DNA from 2 places in the Clostridium sp. JNZ X4-2 genome. Region 1 is predicted to be linked to the other one. Evidence: riboswitches for the same ligand, from Rfam matches in the RefSeq annotation. Region 1 holds a riboswitch; the other holds the start of a gene.
What was found. A riboswitch is a leader RNA that binds a small molecule or an ion and turns the genes downstream of it on or off. The one in region 1 is predicted to bind cobalamin.
Positions count from the first base shown of each region.

Region 2: linked by a shared signal. The riboswitch ahead of ACYUJ6_RS04470 (amidase domain-containing protein) and the one ahead of hemA (glutamyl-tRNA reductase) in region 1 are both predicted to bind cobalamin.

Region 1 covers NZ_CM142685.1:480,427-484,722, reverse strand. The annotation lists gene galU (UTP--glucose-1-phosphate uridylyltransferase GalU) at 1-382, shown strand, start outside; gene hemL (glutamate-1-semialdehyde 2,1-aminomutase) at 437-1,711, opposite strand; gene hemA (glutamyl-tRNA reductase) at 1,712-2,983, opposite strand; cobalamin riboswitch at 3,107-3,275, opposite strand; gene ACYUJ6_RS02450 (glycosyltransferase family 39 protein) at 3,421-4,296, opposite strand, start outside.
Region 2 covers NZ_CM142685.1:947,174-951,469, forward strand. The annotation lists gene trpA (tryptophan synthase subunit alpha) at 1-17, shown strand, start outside; gene ACYUJ6_RS04455 (GNAT family N-acetyltransferase) at 188-658, opposite strand; gene ACYUJ6_RS04460 (TIGR04540 family protein) at 836-1,102, shown strand; gene ACYUJ6_RS04465 (hypothetical protein) at 1,175-1,354, shown strand; cobalamin riboswitch at 1,938-2,121, shown strand; gene ACYUJ6_RS04470 (amidase domain-containing protein) at 2,615-3,460, shown strand; gene ACYUJ6_RS04475 (hypothetical protein) at 3,661-3,987, shown strand; gene ACYUJ6_RS04480 (hypothetical protein) at 4,150-4,296, shown strand, end outside.

The DNA of each region.
Region 1 (4,296 bases):
CATGATTCCCAAATATGGTATTGTAAGCGGAACAAAAATTGAAAATCTGGTTTACAGAGTGAATGATCTGGTGGAAAAGCCCAAAATCGAAAAAGCTCCTTCAAATATTGCCATTCTGGGAAGATATATAATAACCCCAGAGATATTTGAAATTCTTGACAAAACCAGACCGGATAAAAATGGAGAAATACAGCTGACTGATGCATTGAAATTCCTTGCAAAAACAGAACCCGTGTATGCTTATAATTTTCATGGGAAAAGATATGATGCCGGGGATAAATTGGGATTTTTAGAGGCAAACATACACTATGCCTTAAAGAGACAGGACTTAAAAGAAGAACTCATGGATTATCTGGCCGGCATAAGGGAAAAGTCTGTTTAAACAACCTGATAAAATAGAGGTGGATTTGTGTAAAAATCAAATCCACCTCTATTTTTAAATTTCAAAGGTATTAAATGCTTCCAGGAATCTATCAATATCCTGATCAGTATGTTTTACATTTAAAAATACAGCTTCAAATTGTGAAGGTGCAATATAAATACCCTTACTTATCATATGTTCAAAATACTTTGCAAAAATACCTGTGTCACATTTTTTAGCGTCCTCATAATTTCTAACCTCTGAATTTTTCGTGAAAAACAGTGCAAACATGGCTCCGCACCTGTTGATTACAACAGGTAATTTTTTCTTTTTTACTATATTCTTTACTCCCTGTTCCAATTTTTTACCTAATTCTTCAAGATGGACATAATACTTCGGGTGTGTGTGGAGTTTTTTTAATGTAGCAAGTCCTGCCGCCATTACCACAGGGTTTCCGGACATAGTTCCAGCTTGATAAACCGGCCCCAGGGGCGAGAGTTTCTCCATTATGTCTTTTCTGCCGCCATAGGCACCACAGGGAAGTCCCCCTCCTATGATCTTTGCAAATGTAGTGATGTCGGGCTTTATGCCATAAATACTTTGAGCACCCTTGTAAGCCACTCTGAATCCGCTCATGACTTCATCAAAGATAAGAAGACTTCCATTTTTATCACAAAGTTTTCTAATGCCCTTTAAAAAGTCTTTATCTCCTGGAATTACACCCATATTCCCGGCTACAGCTTCAATTATAACAGCTGCAATACTGCTGCCCTGTTTTTCAAAAAGCTTTTCTACACTTTTCAAGTCATTGTATTGAGCCACAAGAGTATTTTTTATGCTGTCTTCAGGGACTCCCGCACTGCCCGGAATTCCTTCAGTCATGACTCCTGATCCTGCATCAACCAAGAAATCATCAAAGTGTCCATGATAACATCCGGCAAATTTTATGATCTTGTTCCTTCCCGTATAACCTCTGGCAAGCTTTACCGCACTCATGGTAGCTTCTGTACCCGAATTTACCATTCGGAGCATTTCCACATTGTCCACAGTTGTGCATATATGTTTAGCCAGATCCAATTCAACTTTAGTATTGGCTCCAAAGGATATGGCATTTTCACAGGTGTTTTTTATGGCATTTACCACATCTTCGTCACAATGTCCTAAAAGCATGGGACCCCAGGAGCATACAAAATCTATGTACTCATTGCCATCTTCATCATAAATATAAGCTCCCTTTCCCTTTTTTATTACAGGTGGATTTAAGGGTACATCCTTAAATGCCCTGACAGGGCTGTTTACTCCCCCAGGCATATATAATTTGGATTCATTGAATATATCATCACTTATCATCTATTTACATCTCCATTCTTTATTTTGCTGTAAATCACTATTATAATCCCGCTTTAAATCATTATCACAGCTAGGAGGAAAAAATATTCTATTTATCATTTTCAGACACTCATCTTCTCTTCCCTTAAGTTTTTCTTCCTTCAGCACTTCTATTGCCCTGTCTACATAAACTCTGGCAGTGCTGTTTATCATTGTGCTTACAAGTGCTTCATTGTCTTTTGTATATCGTTTGTTCTTAAAAGTCTGTATTCTTTTATTGCAGATTTCATTACCATATTTTTTTATCCTTTGTATTTCAGGTGAAAGTTCATCCAAAGCCTGCCATTCCATAAATTTGTTTATATAGTCATCCACAATATATTTGTATCTCAGCATCTTTTCTTTTCTCATGATTTTATTTCTTTCATCCATCTTGCTTATGCTGTCAATATCATAGAGCTGGATCTGAGGCAAATCCGAGACACCTGTATCAACATCTCTGGGCACCGCCAAATCAAATACAAGTAATTTTTTCCAGGGAATATCCTCTTTTGAAATTATTGTATGCGGTGCAGAAGTACAGCTTATGATACAGTCTACCTTATTATAATAATTTTTTCTCTCTTTGAAAGTTATAAATTTAACCCATTTGTAATCATAGCATAAATTTTTGATCTTATTCAAGTCACGGACTACAATATATACCATTTCTGCATTGGAACTTTCCAGATACTTCAGCACCAGCTTGCCGATTTCCCCGAAACCAATTATCATATACTTTCTGCAGCCTTTATTTAATGCCTCCCTTACCGCTATGGACGGAACCGATACAGGTATTTTATACATCTCACAGATACTTTTGAATTCCTTTCCACAGGCTATGGCATTTTGAAACAACCTTTCAAGACCGCCTTTTATAGTTTTAGCTTTTACCGCTGCAGTATATGCATTCTTGATTTGTCCTAAAATTTGATCTTCGCCCAGAATTTTTGAATGGAAACCACAGCTGACCTCTATTAAATGTTTAACGGCCTCACTGTCTTCAGCATAAAAAGTATAGGGAATAAGTCTGCTGTCCCAATCCAATCCTTTAAATACTATATTCACTACATCTTCCCTGGAAAATTTTGATTCCATATATATTTCTGTTCTATTACAGGTACTCAATATTAAGACATTTTCCAGAAATTCATGGAGACATTTTAATTTACCTTCCAGCTTTGAAGCTATAATGGAAAACCTCTGCCTGATTTCAATATTACATTCACTCTTTATTCCAATAAGCTGTACCATTTTCATCACTCCCGTTTAATAAAAAAATCCTTTTAACAAAGTGTCAAAAGGATTTTTATAATCAATACATATTACTGTAAAAATAGTTCATCAATATCAAGCCCCCTCTATCACTTGTAGAGTTAACGGTGCGAAGTATAGACAGGTCTTCTGACTTAAGATTCATTATTTAAGTATGCCTTCTCCGTTTCTCAAGTGGCCCATATTGCTTAAATTCATCTAATACAGCTACAGGATAGTTCAGGATTTTTACCTGATTCCCCTTTAATTAACCTACACTTATTATTAGATTTTATCTTAATTATAACATTATCAAGGAAAGAATCAACTCTCATTTATCAGCAAGGGTGCATATTTCTGACACAGTTTTCAGGAAATATATGGAATGGGGTCAGACCCCATACCAAAATTTGGAACGGGGTCTGACCCCCCTTCCATTATTTTACAGTGCCTTGTAAATCATACAGTGTCTGGGAATTCATTCCCATTCCTCCAAATCCATTTTGACCTGAATTCTGAACTTTTCCGCTTTCATCTTTATTTGTGCCTGCATTTTTATTCGCGTCTCCATTGAGTTCATTAGATTGTTTGTTGCCATTATTAGATTCTTTGTTGCCATTACCCATTTGACTATTCATTTGAGCGTTATTGAAGTTTCCCTGAATGTTTCTATTTTCCTGACTGCCGGATGTGGTATTCTTCCACTGGTTTTCCGGAACAGCTTTACCGTTTTTCTCAACCCAGCTCATTATATCATCTGAATCTCTTCCCATTCCTCCTGTAAGCACATATCTTATTTCGCCTTTTTTAACAAGCTGCTTGAATTCACTTAAGGAAAGTATTTTATCGGATCCTGAGAATCCACCAAGAGGCATCACGCTTTTACCGCTTTCAATTATCATGCCGGCACCAGTATTGGAGCTGGAGACCACAAGAGCATATCTCTCATTTTTAACATGGCTGTCAAGGAATTTTATTAATTTTTCATTTGTATTGCTGAGTCTGCTGCTTCCTCCCATACTCCTCATGCCGGCATTGCCGGATCCGCTGCTGGATAGGAGTTCCAATCCTGCAGCAGGCATGCTTCCATTTACACCATGAGTTACAGCAGCAGAGGATCCAATAGCAGGCGTTATCAGTATTCCTATAAAAGCAAGACTGGCAAGCACCCTGGCAAAATTTATATTTCTGCCTTGATTTAAGCTTTCTCTCTTTATTATCCTGTAAATTATCAGCAGCACAGAAGAAGCAAGACACATCACTGCAGCTGCTGTGATTATACCTTTAAATACAGCAGGTATAGTAGTGTTAAA
Region 2 (4,296 bases), 470 kb from region 1:
ATGGCTTGAAACAGTGATTTGATTCGGTGGCTGAAGGAATCTCCCGAATAAAAAGACTTCCTATGATTTTTATTTTACCATAGGAAGCCTTATGTTTTTATAACTGTAAATGAAAAAAACAGATATTAATTCTTCAATATGCTTTAACACTGCTTTAGAGAAGTATAAGAAAAATCCAATATAGTTTCTATAATATAATAGATGCGCAAATTTTTTTATCCTTTGCTAATTTTATTTTTGCATCATATTTTTGCCAAATTTTTTTAGAAGCTAAATTATCTTTTATGATTCTAGCATTTAAATATCTTATTCCCTTTTTTTTAGCGTAGCACAATATTTGTGAAAAAGCTTGACTTGTATATCCTTTTCCCCAATATTCACTTCCAATCCAATAACCAACTTGTGCTTTTTTTTCTTCTGCAATTTGATAGCTTAATGATATCATACCAATTGCATTATCATTTAAAGTAATAGCAAATATTTCTGAGTTTGTGTCTTCAATCCATTTATTATTATGTTCGACAAATTCATCTTTTGATATTATATATTTTTTTGAGCCTAACTTATCTCGTAATATATCATCAGTATTTAATATTTCTATAAGTTGAATTGCATATTTATTGTTAATTTTTTCAATCATTATATTTTTACATTTCACCTCTTTCTCTCTTTTATATGGCCAATACATAAACTATACGGAGAACTGAGCTTTTCTCGAAAAAGTGGACACTCCAAAGTTAGGGATTCTTTCAATATCGCATAATTACTATTGCTATTATTTTTCACAAAATCAACTATGATGTCATTAAAATCTTAAATTCTTTTCTGAGCTGGGATGGTATATTATAATCAATTGCCTGATTTCTTCTCTGGCTATTGGTCAAGAAGCTTAAAAGAAGATGAAGCAAAAGGCTATATTATTTATTGGTCAAGATATGAAGAAATTAAGCTATTTAAGGGAGATAAGTTCAAATCTACTGTAACAAAGATAATAGGAAAAAAGCGTACAGATCTTGTAAAAAGATGGCTTCAAGGTACTCAAATTTTATATAATTATGCTTTAATATGGTATAATATTTACGAGAAAATAAAAGATTTTTAGTTAGCCACCTTCCAGGTTTTATTTCTCACAAAGGAGTCATTGCGGTTAATTGACAGCAGGGGAGGTGGCAATATGAGTGATACTGTGATTATAGTAATATCTATATGTATTACATCATTATGCTTAACAGCTATGGTGATTGTAGGAACATATTTAAAAGATAGGTTAGTAATCAAGGGTAAATCTTCAATTGGTAAGTTAACTCAAAATGAAATTTCTATAACTGCCGAAGATAAAAACTCAAAAAATTAAAATGCACCCAGTCCGATAAGTGCATTTTTTAACTAAAATTTAAAAAACTATAAAAAACCGCAATGGCTTCTTTTAACTATATTATAGCACATTTTTAAAAAAATAAACTCAATTTTAAAATAAATTATCGTAGAGTATGATAATTTATTTTTTTATTTAGAACTTTTTTAACTTAATAATTGGCATTAAGTGTAACCTTTTATATATTAAAAGTGTCTAATTAATGTATGATAAATTGTTTTGAGATTCTATAGATATTGATGTCAAAGAATCATTTAAAAAGCAGTTTACTAAATTTGTTGACCATCTATATGCTGAATTTTATATATCTTTAAGTATAAAGAGAATACAGGAAACTAAAGATATTTTTGATGAGTATTAGAGTAACATGGCAGTATATAGATAATGAAATATTATCTATATTTTTTATAATTTTATCTATTAATGTATTGATCTTAATTGGTAAATAATATAACATATATATTATAAAGGGAAATAGATAGACATATTGTTATTTATTCTTATATAATACTAAATTGTATTTTTTTATAAAACTTAGTATTATAGTATATTAATATAATATCATAGTAATTTAGTATTAGGTGCTACAATTTATTTTAGTAGTTAAAAGGGAAAATGAGAAACATTGCAGCCCCACCGTTACTGTATGGAGGATGAAACCCCATTGGTCACTGGTATTTTTACCGGGAAGACCGGGAAGTAAAATGAATCCAAGCCAGGAAACCTGCCTGATATTTTATAATTCTTTCGGGGGAAAGATAGTAATTAATTTTAATATTTCTTTATTCTGTAATAATTTATATGTTAAAACCAGGATCCTCGAAGTGAGGATCTTTTTGTTTTAAAATTTTACATTGGAAAGTGGATTGAAACAGAATATATTATTTTTAATTTAAGGGGGATAAAAATGATAAGAAAAAAATATCAACACTTGTTTTATGCATTTCATTAGTAGGGGCTAGTTTATCTTTTGGTCCTACAGCTTCTGCAAGTCCCGTAAATTCAAATGCGGCAAATGCTCAAGATGCTAGTTTAACTCAAGTTGACAAATCTGCAATCAGCAGCTCTATTAATGAAGTATTATCTTTAAGTTCTGATGTCTTAAAAAATGGTAAAGCTAAAGATTATAGTAATATTGTCAAAGACCCGGAGTTATTAGAACTGCTTAATAAACAAAGTAAATTTGATGTAGAATGGTTTAAAAAATTTGACGGTAAAATTGATAACTATAAGTCTAATGTGACTATAACTAGAGTAGCTCAAACGGCCATTGATACTTATGCAGTAGATGTACTTTATGATGTGGAATTCAAGTTGTATGGAGCAGAAAAAGTATCAAAATCAAAGGGTGAAAAGTATAGATTTGAAGTTAAATATGAAGATGGCAAATATTATATAACCAAAAAATTAGATCTGGATGAAGATACTGATGTATCTGTGAAACAACAATTAAATGATAAAGAGTCATTAAAGTCAGAAGACACTTATTTTCCTTATTATGATAGTGCAATTGATTCAAAAATAAAAGTCATAGATGATAAGTCAAATAATATTGACAAATATTACGAATACTTTACCCAAATTAATTCTAAAGATGATAATTCTAATATTCGTTTAAACAGTTATCCTGGTTATAATGCTGGCAGTGCCGTATCTTATGCAGAGAGGTATGCATTATCACCAAACTATTCTCAGTATCCAGGTTCTCAATATTATGTTGACAAGATTGAAGATTGTACGGATTTTGTATCTCAATGTGCTTACGCAGGTGGAGTCCCAGCCAGTAGTTATTGGTATGCATATTCAGCACCGTGGATTAATGTAGTTGCTTTTCGTGATTATATGGTTTCAAATGGATACACTTCTGAAAGCTCTTGGACTGATGGAGCGAGAGTTGGTGATATTGTTCAGTTTTATAATCCCGGTATAGGTGAGTGGTCACATTCGGTAATCTTAACTGGCAATTTACAGGGAGTGAAATGGTTTTTCTGTGGACATTCTAAACAAAGATTAGATTATCCTCTGTATGATGCCTATGCGGAAGGTGACTATACCAATATGAGAACTCTAAAATTTTGGCATTAGTTAAATATATTTAATTAAAAAGCAATGTAATAAAGAAAAGATAAAGTTTGATTTTTATATTTAACTTATTACACTGCTTTTTGTTTTGGTATAGATCCAGTTTTAAAATATTATATGATCGTCAATGTATAATTTTAAATTGTAATTTACAATAAATTAATTACATAAATTGAATTTAAGGTTGTTGGAGGAGAAAGAAAATGAGATTTTCAAGAAAGGTTATCATAATTCTGCTGTTTTTTTTAATAATTACTGCAGGATTTATTATAAGCCATGCTACACCGTCGATATCCATTAGGACACATATATTTGCAAGTGGATATCCAGTTGGAGCATTTAAAGTAACTTTACATGTTCATAAAGGTCTATATAACGCGGATAAAAATGCCCTTCATAAAGAAAATGCTATGATTTACTATATTCAAGGTTATAATTTATATGATAGGGCAACAAAAAATCCAATAGGTAATTATAAAGTCAAAAAAATAGGACCTTTATATTTTACTGAAAACTATGGGGAAGGTTAATCATAAAGAAAAATTTTTATATTTAACTTATTACACTGCTTTTTGTTTTGGTATAGATCCAGTTTTAAAATATTATATGATCGTCAATGTATAATTTTAAATTGTAATTTACAATAAATTAATTACATAAATTGAATTTAAGGTTGTTGGAGGAGAAAGAAAATGAGATTTTCAAGGAAGGTTATCATAATTCTGCTGTCTTTTTTAATAATTGCTGCAGGATTTATTATAAGCCATGCTACACCGTCGATATCCATTAGGACACATATATTTGCAAGCGGATATCCAGTGGGAGCATTTAAAGGAACT